DNA from 4 places in the Blautia sp. HA8986 genome. Region 1 is predicted to be linked to each of the others. Evidence: predicted binding sites of a transcription regulator. Region 1 holds the regulator's gene; each other region holds the start of a gene.
What was found. Region 1 encodes HrcA, which represses chaperone genes, less so after heat shock. Its sites were predicted from a motif close to TGTTAGCACTCNNNNNNNNNGAGTGCTAACA; they were not measured.
Positions count from the first base shown of each region.

Region 1 (3,208 bases):
CAATTCAGCAGATAGGTGTCGGATATCGTGGCCTGTTTGAACGACAGGATGATGTGGCAAGTGTAGCATACTGGTATCAGACACTTCCTCATGCACCGTTCCAGCCGTTGATGTCAAAAGAGGACAGATGGCCCAGATAAAAAGGGTGGTAGAGATTGAAAAAACAGGTATTTTGCGTGGCGTTTGCCCTGGCTCTGGCAGTGACAGGATGTGGAGTCCGGAAGAAGGAGGCTGCATCTGATATTGTACCGGAGAACAGACAGGAACTGACGATCCTTCATGTGGATGCAGGCACAGAGGGCTTTGATTCTTTTATCAGCCAGGCGGAAAAAGATCTTGGAATAGAGATTCATATCGAAAAATGTCCGGCTAATGCGGACAATCGTCAGGCCAAAATAGCAACTCTTCTGACATCGGGAGATGATTCGGTGGATCTGATCACAGTAAATGATGAGATGATATCCGAATTTAAAAATAAGGGATTTCTTTTTCCGCTGGAAGATACCGTTATGACAGAGGAGACAGCGGCGAATTTTCCACAGGAATACCTGAAAGAAATATGCATGTCAGACGGACATATTTTTTCGGTACCGTTCAAAATGGATATCATGGCATTCTGGGTGAACCAGGAATTGCTGGATCAGGCTGGTCTGGACAGACTCTCCTGTCTCAGTGATCTTGAGATCCTTCAGAAAAAGCTTCAGAATACGGGAAAATATGCATACGGGGATGCATGGGAGATTTCTTACATATATAATAGTATCAGCGAGTATGTCGATTTTTTCGGAGGAGATTATACAGACTGGACGGATCCGAAAACAAGAGAAGCGGCAGAATATATGAAGCGAATGCTGGATACAGGGATGATATCAGAGGAGAATCTGATCGACCAGCATGACCAGCTGAATGAAAAATTTATAAACGGCCAGTATGGATGTATGTTCATGTATACTGGTGCGTTGAGTACCTTTCAGAATGCAGGCGTGTATGGAAAAGATAAGCTCCATATGGCACCATTTCCGGAATTTGACGAGAAGGTGACCAATATCGCAACCTGGCAGTATGTACTGAATAAAAATTCTGCGCATAAAGAAGCAGCTCTGAAGTTCCTTCAGTATGTGTCCGGATATGAGGCCAGTAAAAATTACGGACAGCTGACAAAAATGTGTCCGGCAAGACTGGATGTGATCGAGGATAAGAGTCTTGAGCTGGAGGGAATTGAAATGATCCGGCAATATCTGAAAGATTATAAGCTGAAGGCAAGACCACTGTGTGCCGATTCCATAGAAGCTGTTTCGTCCATGGGAACGGAATTTCAGAAATATGTGCTGGGACAGAAAACAGAAGCGGAATTTTTTGCCGGGGCACAGAACTGCATAGACCAGTATTACAAAAAAGCATCGTACTGATGCTTTTTTTGTTGCGAAAAAATAAGAACTTTTTTTCAAAACATATTGACAAATATTTTACATGGTGATATCTTAAAGACTGTAGATGTTAGCACTCCACTAAAATGAGTGCTAACAGATATAAAAAAGAATCAACATCCGTCAGGAAGAATAAAAAGGAAAGGAGATGGCTTCATGGAAGAGGTGTTGAATGAGCGCAAGCAAAAAATCTTAAAAGCAATCATCAAGACCTATATGGAAACCGGAGAACCGGTTGGCTCCAGGACCATTTCCAAGTATGCGGATCTCAATGTAAGTTCCGCAACGATCCGAAATGAAATGTCAGACCTGACAGATATGGGCTATATCGTCCAGCCTCATACCTCAGCAGGAAGAATTCCTTCTGATAAGGGCTACAGACTTTACGTTAATGAGCTGATGAAGGAGAAGGAAGCCGAGGTTGCAGAGCTGCGGGATCTGATCATTGAGAAGACAGATAAGATGGATAAGGTGCTTAAGAAGGTTGCGAAGGTTCTTGCTTCCAATACCAATTACGCTACCATGGTTTCCGTTCCGCAGTACAGCGGCAACAAGATCAAGTTCATCCAGCTGTCGAGAATGAGCGAGCTTCAGCTTGTGGCAGTGGTTGTCAGTGACAACAACACAGTCCGGAACCAGATCATCAATCTGGATGAGGAAATGGACGACCAGACGATCCTGAAGCTGAATCTTCTTCTTAACACCAATCTCAATGGGATTCCGATCCAGGATATCAATCTTGGGATGATCGCCAGGCTGAAGGAACAGGCAGGCAGCCATAGTGGTGTGGTGGCCACAGTTCTGGATGCAGTGGCAGCCACTATTCATGTGGAAGAGGAAGATATGGAGATCTACACTTCAGGTGCAACTAACATTTTCAAGTATCCGGAGCTTGCCGATAAAGAGAAGGCAACGGAGCTGATCTCCGCATTTGAAGAGAAGCATGAACTTGCCGATCTTGTGAAAGAACAGATGTCAGATGGAGAAAATACAGGAATCCAGGTTTACATTGGTGATGAGATGCCGATCCAGACCATGAAGGACTGCAGCATTGTAACTGCCAGATATGAACTGGGAGACGGAATGTACGGAACCATCGGGATCATCGGCCCCAAGAGAATGGATTATGAGAATGTAGTGGACAGTCTGAAGGAACTGAAGAATCATCTGGATGACGTTTTGAAAAAGAAGAAAACTTAGAAAGGCGGTAGAAGAAAAGTGTCGGAGGAAACAAAGAAAACATCCGAAGAGCAGGAAGCGGAGAACGAGATTCCCGTAACTGACGGAGATCAGGAAGAAAAAAACCTGACACCGGAGGGAGAAGATCTGCCGGAGGAAGAAAATAATACTCCAGGCGAAGAAACTGCCCCACAGGATAAAAAAGAAGAAAAATCAAAGACTTCCTTCTTCGGAAAGAAGAAAAAAGATAAATCTGAGCAGAAGGTGGAGGAGCTTACCGATCGCCTGAAGCGAACCATGGCTGAATTTGATAATTTCCGTAAAAGAACAGAAAAAGAAAAATCCAGCATGTATATCATCGGAGCGAAAGAGATCGTTGAGAAGATCCTGCCGGTTGTGGATAACTTCGAAAGAGGTCTTGCACAGGCGCAGGAAGGAGATGCTTTTGCAGATGGAATGAAAATGATCTACAAGCAGCTTACCACAACACTGGATGAGCTCGGTGTGAAGCCGATCGAAGCAGTTGGTAAAGAGTTTAACCCGGATTTCCATAATGCAGTGATGCATGTGGAGGATGAAGAGGTTGGCGAGAACATTGTGGT
Region 1 is NZ_JBWLUQ010000001.1:1,564,501-1,567,708, reverse strand. It holds gene AC04Q4_RS07325 (glycoside hydrolase family 172 protein) at 1-140, shown strand, start outside; gene AC04Q4_RS07320 (ABC transporter substrate-binding protein) at 156-1,409, shown strand; gene hrcA (heat-inducible transcriptional repressor HrcA) at 1,584-2,627, shown strand; gene grpE (nucleotide exchange factor GrpE) at 2,646-3,208, shown strand, end outside.

Region 2 (3,208 bases), 630 kb from region 1:
GACAAGCCGTTACAATGCTTTTGCAGAGTACGGAGTGCGTAATCTTGGAGAATATAATAAAAAAGTTGCAAATATGCGTGTTCCGGAGGGAGAGAAGGCTCCGGAAAAGATGCCGCAGATCGTGATCATCGTAGACGAGCTTGCGGACCTTATGATGGTAGCACCTGGTGAGGTGGAGGATGCTATCTGCCGTCTTGCACAGCTGGCCCGTGCTGCAGGCATTCATCTGATCATTGCAACGCAAAGACCGTCTGTAAATGTCATTACAGGTCTGATCAAAGCGAATATGCCGTCCAGAATTGCATTCTCCGTGTCTTCAGGAGTGGATTCCAGAACGATTCTGGATATGAATGGTGCGGAAAAACTTCTCGGCAAAGGAGACATGCTGTTTTATCCGCAGGGATATCAGAAACCTGCCAGACTGCAGGGGGCGTTTGTGTCTGATGAAGAAGTCAGTGCTGTTGTAGAATATGTTTCTAATAAGAATCAGGGAGCAGTCTATGACACTTCCATTGAGAAGCAGGTGAATACTGCCAGCGCAGCAGGAGGAGCCGGTGGAGGTGACAGAGACGTATACTTTACAGATGCGGGTAAGTTCATTATTGAGAAAGAGAAGGCTTCCATCGGCATGCTACAGCGTATGTTTAAGATCGGATTTAACCGTGCTGCAAGGATCATGGATCAGCTGTGTGATGCTGGCGTTGTAGGCCCAGAGGAAGGAACCAAGCCTCGTAAAGTACTGATGTCAGCAGAAGAGTTTGAGAATTATCTGGAGGAGAACGGCTGATGAAGATAAGCATTCTTACTGTAGGGAAAATCAAAGAAAAATATTTAAGAGATGCGATTGCAGAGTATTCCAAGCGGCTCAGCCGTTACTGCAAGCTGGAGATCATAGAGACAGCCGATGAGAAAACACCGGACAATGCCAGTGAGACAGTGGAGGATTCCATCAGGAACAAAGAGGGTGAACGTCTTTTGAAATATATTAAGGATGATGCGTTTGTGATTACCCTGGAGATTGCAGGAGAACAGCTCACTTCTGAGAAATTTGCAGAAAAGATCAACAATCTGGGAATCAGGGGAAACAGCCATATCCAGTTTGTGATCGGAGGTTCCATAGGACTTGGAAAGGAAGTGCTTAAAAGATCCGACTATGCTCTCAGCTTTTCCAAAATGACATTCCCGCACCAGCTGATGAGGGTGATCCTTCTGGAACAGATCTACAGAAGCTATCGCATTATTAACGGTGAACCATATCATAAATAAAATATCTGCTTTAAAGGAAGAGACCGTTTATGCCAGAACAGAGACATACCGCGTGAATTTATGCGATCAGCATAAATTCTGTGCATCGCGAAGCGTGTTACTGAGAACGGAGTGAACAGTAATTTGGCAGTGCCCAGCAGTATTTCAGGCGAAACAATAACTTGACAATTCCCTGATTTGTAGTATGATAAGAAAAGAGTAGCACTCGAGATAAAAGAGTGCTAATAATACAGAAAGAAGGAAATCATTATGGCATTAAAACCAGTTCAGGACAGAGTCATCGTGAAGTATTTTGAGACAGAGGATAAGACAGCATCCGGCATCGTACTTCCGGATAGCTCCAGGGAGAAGACACAGCAGGCAGAGGTTATCGCAGTAGGCGGCGGTAAGGTCATAGACGGTAAGGAAGTACCGGTACAGGTGAAACCGGGCGATCGTGTTATCTATGGTAAATACACAGGAACTGAGATTAAATATGAAGGTGAGAAATATCTGGTGATCAATGCCGATGATATTATTGCCATTGTAGAGGAATAATGAAGAATTTTTACCGCAATTTTCTGAAACTGTGTTCCATGCTGGTGCTGCAGAATGTTGTGACTTTAAGCGTTAATCTTGCAGATAATATCATGCTTGGTGCATTCAGTGAAACTGCATTATCCGGTGTAACGACCGTGAATCAGGTACAGTCCGTCTTTCAGCAGCTGCTTATGGCACTGGGAGACGGACTTGTCATATTTGGCAGCCAGTACTGGGGAAAGAAGGAAACGCAGCCGGTAAGAAAGATCAGTGCCTGAGCCATGCGCACAGGCCTTTTTATTGCCCTGATCCTGTTTATACTGGCAAGTTTTTTTCCGAGACAGCTGCTTGGGTTTTTTACAACAGATCAGACGATCATTGAGGCAGGAATGTCCTACCTGACGATCATCCGGTTTACATATTTTTTCTTTGCCATTACTCAGATACTGCTGGCAACACTTCGGTGTGTGGAGATCGCAGGGATTGCATTTGCCCTGTCTGTAATGACGTTGGTGATCAACTGTACCATTAACTGGATCCATCTTCGGGATTTTCGTTACAGAAGTCCTGGAGATTTTTATATAAAAAATTTCTTGACGCATCCTGTTTCTACAGGTAGAATAATACATAAGATTTTATCGAAATGCAGTGAGAAAATCCACATATATTTCCGGATAAACTTGACAATGAATAGAAGATATAGTACTATTTTACCTATATCATACTAACCCGGTGGGAAAATGGAGATATTCACTGGATCAGAGGAGGAACTAAGAGATGAGAAAAAAAGTACTGGCAGCACTTCTTGCAGCTGCAGTAGCAGGAACTACAGTTTTTGCAGGAACAGCGGTTTTTGCAGCAGAAAATACAGAAGAAGCCAAGGCAGAGGGCGGTAATATCACTATTGCAGAGACAGCAGACCCACAGAACATCAATCCACTTTATGTTGTGGATCAGACAAGCTTTGATATGATGCAGGCACTGTACAGCCCGTTTTTTGAGATCGTGAACGGAGAGATGTATTACGGAAACGGACTTTGCGAAAGTGTAACAGCCAACGATGATGCCAGCGAATTTACCCTGAAGCTGAAAGACGGACTTAAATGGCATGATGGTGAGCCGCTTACAGCAGATGATGTTGTATTTACCATGCAGGTTCTGGTAGATGAGAAGCAGAACGTACCATATGCTTCTTATGGATATGTGAATGACAAGGCTGTAGAGGCGGAGAAGGTAGATGACCTTACAGTGAAACTTTCCCTGGGTTCTTCTTCAGCAGGTTTTCTCGGTGGACTAAGCCAGGTTTACTGCATTCCGAAACACATTTATGAGGGTGTTGAGAACATCGGTGAGAGCGATCTGAACAATAATCCGGTAGGAAACGGACCGTTTAAATTCGAAGAATATAAATCCGGCGAGTACT
Region 2 is NZ_JBWLUQ010000001.1:931,293-934,500, reverse strand. It holds gene AC04Q4_RS04320 (DNA translocase FtsK 4TM domain-containing protein) at 1-787, shown strand, start outside; gene rlmH (23S rRNA (pseudouridine(1915)-N(3))-methyltransferase RlmH) at 787-1,266, shown strand; gene groES (co-chaperone GroES) at 1,516-1,803, shown strand; partial or broken gene AC04Q4_RS04305 (MATE family efflux transporter) at 1,803-2,513, shown strand; gene AC04Q4_RS04300 (ABC transporter substrate-binding protein) at 2,563-3,208, shown strand, end outside.
Region 2: the regulator HrcA is predicted to act here: its motif matches at 1,463-1,493, upstream of groES (co-chaperone GroES).

Region 3 (3,208 bases), 110 kb from region 1:
ACAGCTGCTTTTGTTGCTGCAAGAGCATCCTCAAGACGAAGTTTTGCTTCTTTCATCTCTGTCTCAGTAGCAGCACCAACACGGATAACAGCTACGCCGCCAGCCAGTTTTGCAAGTCTCTCCTGAAGTTTCTCTTTATCGAACTCGGATTTTGTCTCCTCGATCTGTGCACGGATCTGCGCAACACGTTTTGCGATAGCGTCTTTGTCTCCAAGACCATCAACGATAACTGTGTTCTCTTTTGCAACTTTAACGGATTTAGCACGTCCAAGCTGCTCCATCTTAGCTTCCTTCAGGTCAAGACCAAGCTCATCGGAGATTACCTGACCACCTGTAAGGATTGCGATATCCTGAAGCATTTCTTTTCTTCTGTCGCCATATCCAGGAGCTTTGACAGCTACTACCTGGAATGTTCCTCTCAGTTTGTTTACGATCAGAGTTGTAAGAGCCTCGCCCTCAACATCCTCAGCGATGATAAGGAGTTTCGCACCAGCCTGAACAACCTGCTCAAGAAGCGGAAGGATCTCCTGGATGTTGCTGATTTTCTTATCTGTGATCAGGATGTACGGATCATCAAGAGTTGCCTCCATCTTCTCCATATCTGTTGACATGTATGCGGAAATGTATCCACGGTCAAACTGCATTCCTTCTACAAGATCAAGCTCTGTATGCATGGTCTTGGACTCCTCAACAGTGATAACACCGTCTTTGGAAACTTTCTCCATAGCGTCTGCAACAAGCTGTCCTACCTGCTCGTCACTTGCAGAGATTGCCGCTACATTAGCGATCTGTTCTTTGCCGTTGATCGTCTGGCTCATATTTTTGATTGCTTCTACTGCAACATCTGTTGCTTTCTTCATTCCTTTTCTGAGGATGATCGGGTTGGCACCTGCTGCCAGGTTTTTCATTCCCTCATGTACCATTGCCTGAGCAAGTACAGTAGCTGTTGTTGTACCATCACCTGCTACATCGTTAGTCTTGGATGCAACTTCTTTGATGATCTGAGCACCCATGTTCTCAAATCCATCCTCAAGCTCGATCTCTTTTGCAATGGAAACACCATCGTTAGTGATAAGCGGAGCACCGAAAGATTTATCAAGTACTACATTTCTTCCTTTCGGTCCAAGTGTTACTCTTACTGTATCTGCAAGTTTATTTACGCCAGCTTCCAGTGCTGCTCTGGCTTCTGCGCCATATTTAATCTCTTTTGCCATGATATAATGACCTCCTGTTTATATTGATATACGATAAGATGTTTATATTATTTAATAACTGCCAGGATATCTTCCTGTTTTACAATGATATAATCAGTTCCGTCCATCTTAACTTCTGTTCCTGCATATTTGGAGTAGATAACTGTATTTCCAACTTCTACTTCCATCTTAACTTCTTTACCGTTTACAATTCCACCAGGGCCAACTGCAATAACTTCTGCCTGCTGTGGTTTCTCCTGTGCCTGTCCTGGAAGTACAATTCCGGAAGCTGTTGTTTCTTCTGCTTCAACCTGTTTTAATACTACTCTGTCACCTAAAGGTACTAACTTCATGATCTATGTTCCTCCTTATCAGTTTCGATTTCGCTTGCTAGCACTCACTTTCTACGAGTGCTAATCACTATGGCTATATTAGTGAATTTTCATATTTTTCGCAACTCTTTTAAGATATGATAATTCTAATATATACTCTTATTTTCTCATTTATTCTCTTGTTTTCTCATTTTTTCTTAATTTCAGTATTTATTTTAATTTTTTCAGCACATTCGCCGTAAAAAAAGAGGCTATCCGGATAACGGACAGTCTCTTTCGTTACGTTCTTTATTATATAGCTCACAAACCAAGCGTATGCTTATGCTTTCTTATTTCTCTGTGCCTTAATCTCCTCCAGCTCATCGAAAATCACTTCATTAAGAACCTTAATGTAAGTTCCTTTCATGCCGGAAGAACGGGACTCGATCACGCCTGCACTCTCGAATTTACGCAGTGCATTAACGATTACGGATCTTGTAATACCCACTCTGTCAGCAATCTTGCTGGCAACAAGGATTCCCTCATCTCCATCCAGCTCGTCAAAAATATGGATGATAGCCTCAAGTTCTGAGAAGGACAGTGTACTGAATGCAGACTTCACGATCTGCTGCTTTCTGTCTTCTTCTGCATTCTCATCATGAACCGCACGCATCATCTCCAGGCCAACAACAGTTGTGCCATATTCACTGACGATGATATCTTCAATATCATAAGGGTGATCATTACGGTACATAAATAATGTTCCCAGTCTCTCACCTGCAATATCTATCGGATTCACGATTCCCTGATAATTTCCGGGTACATGCTCGAAACCAAGTGTCTGGAGATTGACATTCTCCTTTGTGGAAAGAACGCCGAGAAATCTCTCGTTCAATAACGGATCAATATGTCCTCCGATCTTATCGTCAATCAGCTCTGTGATCTCATCCACGCCAGGACAAATACTGACTCCCAGAACCTTACCTTTCTTGCTGAGTACCAGGATGTTGGAACTTAAGGTTTCCATGAGCACCTGGCAAATGTCGTTAAACACTACCTTGCTTGAACTGCTGTTATGCAGAAGCTTGTTGATTTTTCTAGTTTTATCTAGCAACTGAACGCTCATTTTTTCCTCCTTTCACTTTCGTACCTTGAAAGAAATCGTTTTTCTAGTCTAATATTACACGTTATTCTGGAAATTTACAAGACATTTTTATATTTTTTTCATTTTTAACGGGCTTTTCTGAAAATTGGTTGAAAAGCATCTATTCAATCAATCTTCATCTTTTGGCTTTTGTTCTACATATCCGCAGGTTTCCTGGCTGCAAACCAGCTTATTTCCCTTTTCGAGCATATAATTGCCACATTTCGGACATTTCTTTGCAGAAGGTTTCTGCCAGGACATGAAATCACATTCCGGATTATTCTCACATCCGTAATATTTTCTGCCTTTTTTCGTTTTTTTCATGACAATTTCGCCACCGCATTTCGGACATGCAACGCCGATTTTCTCATAATATGGTTTCGTATTACGGCAGTCCGGGAATCCAGGGCATGCAAGGAATCTTCCATGAGGTCCGTATTTGATCACCATGTTGCGTCCGCAGTTATCACAGATCACATCTGTGACTTCATCCTGGATATCAACTTTTTCCAGTTCTTTCTCTGCCTCATCCACATCGTGTTTCAGATCCGGATAAAAGT
Region 3 is NZ_JBWLUQ010000001.1:1,449,862-1,453,069, forward strand. It holds gene groL (chaperonin GroEL) at 1-1,214, opposite strand, end outside; gene groES (co-chaperone GroES) at 1,262-1,546, opposite strand; gene codY (GTP-sensing pleiotropic transcriptional regulator CodY) at 1,845-2,630, opposite strand; gene topA (type I DNA topoisomerase) at 2,778-3,208, opposite strand, start outside.
Region 3: the regulator HrcA is predicted to act here: its motif matches at 1,582-1,612, upstream of groES (co-chaperone GroES).

Region 4 (3,208 bases), 1.3 Mb from region 1:
GATCTGCATCAATTCTCTTGAACTGTACAGTCTGATCCTGCTGTTCCAGATGAGAAATAAACTGAGAATCGATCACATGTTTCAGGATCACAGCATCCTTGCCTGCCTCCCGGAACATATTGATATACTGGCTCTGCTGAACCTCATCTGTCACATAATAGATAACTGTCTTCGGAGCTTCCTCCTTCTTGTTTTCCTCAGATGCCTTCTCCTCAGATTCTTTCTCTGCCTCTTTTATCTCTTCTTTCCTGTTCTCTTCAATGCAGTCTTTCAGAGTGAGATATTTGCCATCCAGGTTCTTAAAGAGAATATAATCATTCATCTTCTCTCCGAATTTAGCATCTTTGATGCATCCGAATTTAATGAACGGGCTGATATCATCCCAGTATTTCTCATAGGATTCTCTGTCAGTCTTGCACATTCCAGTAAGCTTATCCGCAACTTTCTTGGTAATATACTCGGAGATTTTTCTTACAAAACCATCATTCTGCAGGGCAGAACGAGAGACATTCAGTGGAAGATCCGGACAGTCGATCACACCTTTGAGAAGGAGCAGGAATTCCGGAATAACTTCTTTGATATTATCTGCGATAAATACCTGGTTGTTGTAAAGTTTGATAGTTCCCTCAATGGAATCATACTCTGTTCTGATCTTCGGGAAATACAGGATACCTTTCAGGTTAAACGGATAATCCATGTTCAGATGGATCCAGAACAGCGGCTCTTTGTAATCCATAAATACCTTGCGGTAAAATTCTTTATACTCTTCATCTGTACATTCATTCGGATGTTTCATCCACAGCGGGTTGGTATCACTTAAGGATACCGGACGTTTATTGATCTTTACTTTATCTTTTGCAGGAGATACTTCTACGACTTCTTTCTCACCTTTATCGTTCTCTTGCTCCTCCGTCTTAGCTTCCTCATGAATGTGCTCAACTACCACATCATCCTCACGGAGATCTGCCTCATCAATTGTCTCATATTCTTGCTCTGCATTAGCTTTGGAAAGGTAGATGTTTACCGGCATAAAAGAACAGTATTTCTCAATAACCTCTCTCATACGGTATTCATTGGCAAACTCCAGGCTCTCTTCATTCAGGAAAAGTGTGATCTCAGTCCCCGGTACTGTCTTATTTCCATCTGCCATCTCGTACTCTGTACCGCCATCACAGGTCCAGTGAACCGGTGCGGAGCCTTCTTTATAGGAAAGTGTATCAATGTGTACTTCATCTGCTACCATAAATGCAGAGTAGAATCCAAGTCCGAAATGTCCGATCATCTGATCATCTGTTGTCTTATCCTTATATTTCTCAAGGAACTCTGTAGCACCGGAAAAAGCGATCTGGGTAATATATTCTTCTACCTCATCTGCTGTCATACCGATACCATTATCAATAAATTTCAGAGTCTTCTGATCCGGATCTACAATAACATTGACAGCTGGCTTGTAACCATCAGGGAATGTGTAATCACCCATAACTTCCAGTTTTCTCAGTTTGGTGATCGCATCACATCCGTTTGAGATCATCTCCCTTACAAAAATATCATGGTCTGAATATAACCACTTCTTGATAATAGGGAAAATATTTTCACTGTTGATTGATAAACTTCCATGTTTTGCTGACATGTATGTCACTCTCCTTTTGTTCTTATTCCTTATGTTCCGGCGAACCGGAAACTTGTTTCTGTTTTTTTAATAAATATATACTAATACGACTTTTTGCAAAAGTCAAGCAAAATTTAGCACTCGCCAATTTTGAGTGCTAGTAACAATTTTCACATCTTCTGTTCTACATATCAAAAACATCCCTGCATTTTTCATGCAGGGATGCTGGTTTATCCGTTATCTGTTTTATTTTTTATTTTTTCGGTACACAAGGATTCCGCCAATGCACGCAGCTGCAGCTACAAGAATGATCGCAAATGGAACGATTGGTGTACTATCTCCTGTCTGTACTGCTGATTTCTTATTTGTTCCGGTAACAGAAGGATTTGGTGTAATTGTTGCAGTCACACTAGCTGCCTGTGATACATTAAAAGTAACTTTTTTGGAAGATTCGCTTCCTGTATTCTCCCATTTTGAACCATTGTATTTCTGCTGCTTAAACGTAACAGCAAGAGTATACTGTCCTGCTTTGCTTACACGGAAAGTAGCAGTATACGGAGCTGCATCCCAGGTACGTGTTTCTGTGATCTTCCAGCTTCCCGGCAGATATCTTGTATCTCCCTTCTTCGGGCTTTCATTATCCATACCTGCGCCAACCGCTGTAAATGTGATCTTGCTGTTTGTATCATACTTGCCATTGGCATCAATACCTGTGATCTTATTCTCTGTTTCTTTGGCCTGAGTACCTTTGTATGCTTTTACTGTGACACTCACGGCAATAACAGTACTGATATTATCCGGATTCTTCACTCCATCCGGAAGTATAACAGTACCTTTGACATTAAAAATCTGCCTGTCAGCAGAAGACGGGTTGTAAGAACAACCTTTTACATCCCATTTTACAGATGCTTTCGTTTCACCTTTTGTTGTTGTGATCTTCACTGTTGATGGAAGTTTCAGTGCCTTCTGAGATTTCTCAGTTCCATTAGGAAGATCCTTGATGTCTGATGGCTTTTTGATTCCTGTAAGATTATTGGCAGTAACTGTTTTCTTGGAAACGCTGAAATGAGCATTCACATAGCAGCTTACGTTTCCACTGTTGAAAACACTGATATCTTCCAGATATTCACCCTGAGTAAGTCCGTTCTTAGGCTGTACGGTAAATGTTGCACTGCTGCCTGTGGAAAGCTCCAATGCAGAAAGCTCTCCAATGATATAATAATCACTCCCTGGCTGCTTCAGCGTAATGCTGGTATTTCCTGTATTTGTTACTGTAACAGTCTGCACTGCCGGTGCATTCTTGTATCCTTCTTCAGAAGTTCCAAATTCAAGGCTCTCCGGACTGATGGAGAGATCGTATACAGGCTGTGGTTCTGTCACTGCAAAAGATACAGAAACCGAAGTCAGTGTATTGCCATCAATATCTTTTACACTGATTCTGCCATTGTATTGATTTGCGGAAAGGCCGGTTTTCGGCTGTACTGTAAATGAAGCACTCTCATCAGGATTGATAACTTCTGACGTGATCGTTCCTACTTCATAATTGACAGCTGTCGGCTGTGCCAGACGAACAGCCACAGTGCCTGTGTTGGTGACAGT
Region 4 is NZ_JBWLUQ010000001.1:299,394-302,601, reverse strand. It holds gene htpG (molecular chaperone HtpG) at 1-1,630, opposite strand, end outside; gene AC04Q4_RS01280 (choice-of-anchor D domain-containing protein) at 1,856-3,208, opposite strand, start outside.
Region 4: the regulator HrcA is predicted to act here: its motif matches at 1,742-1,772, upstream of htpG (molecular chaperone HtpG).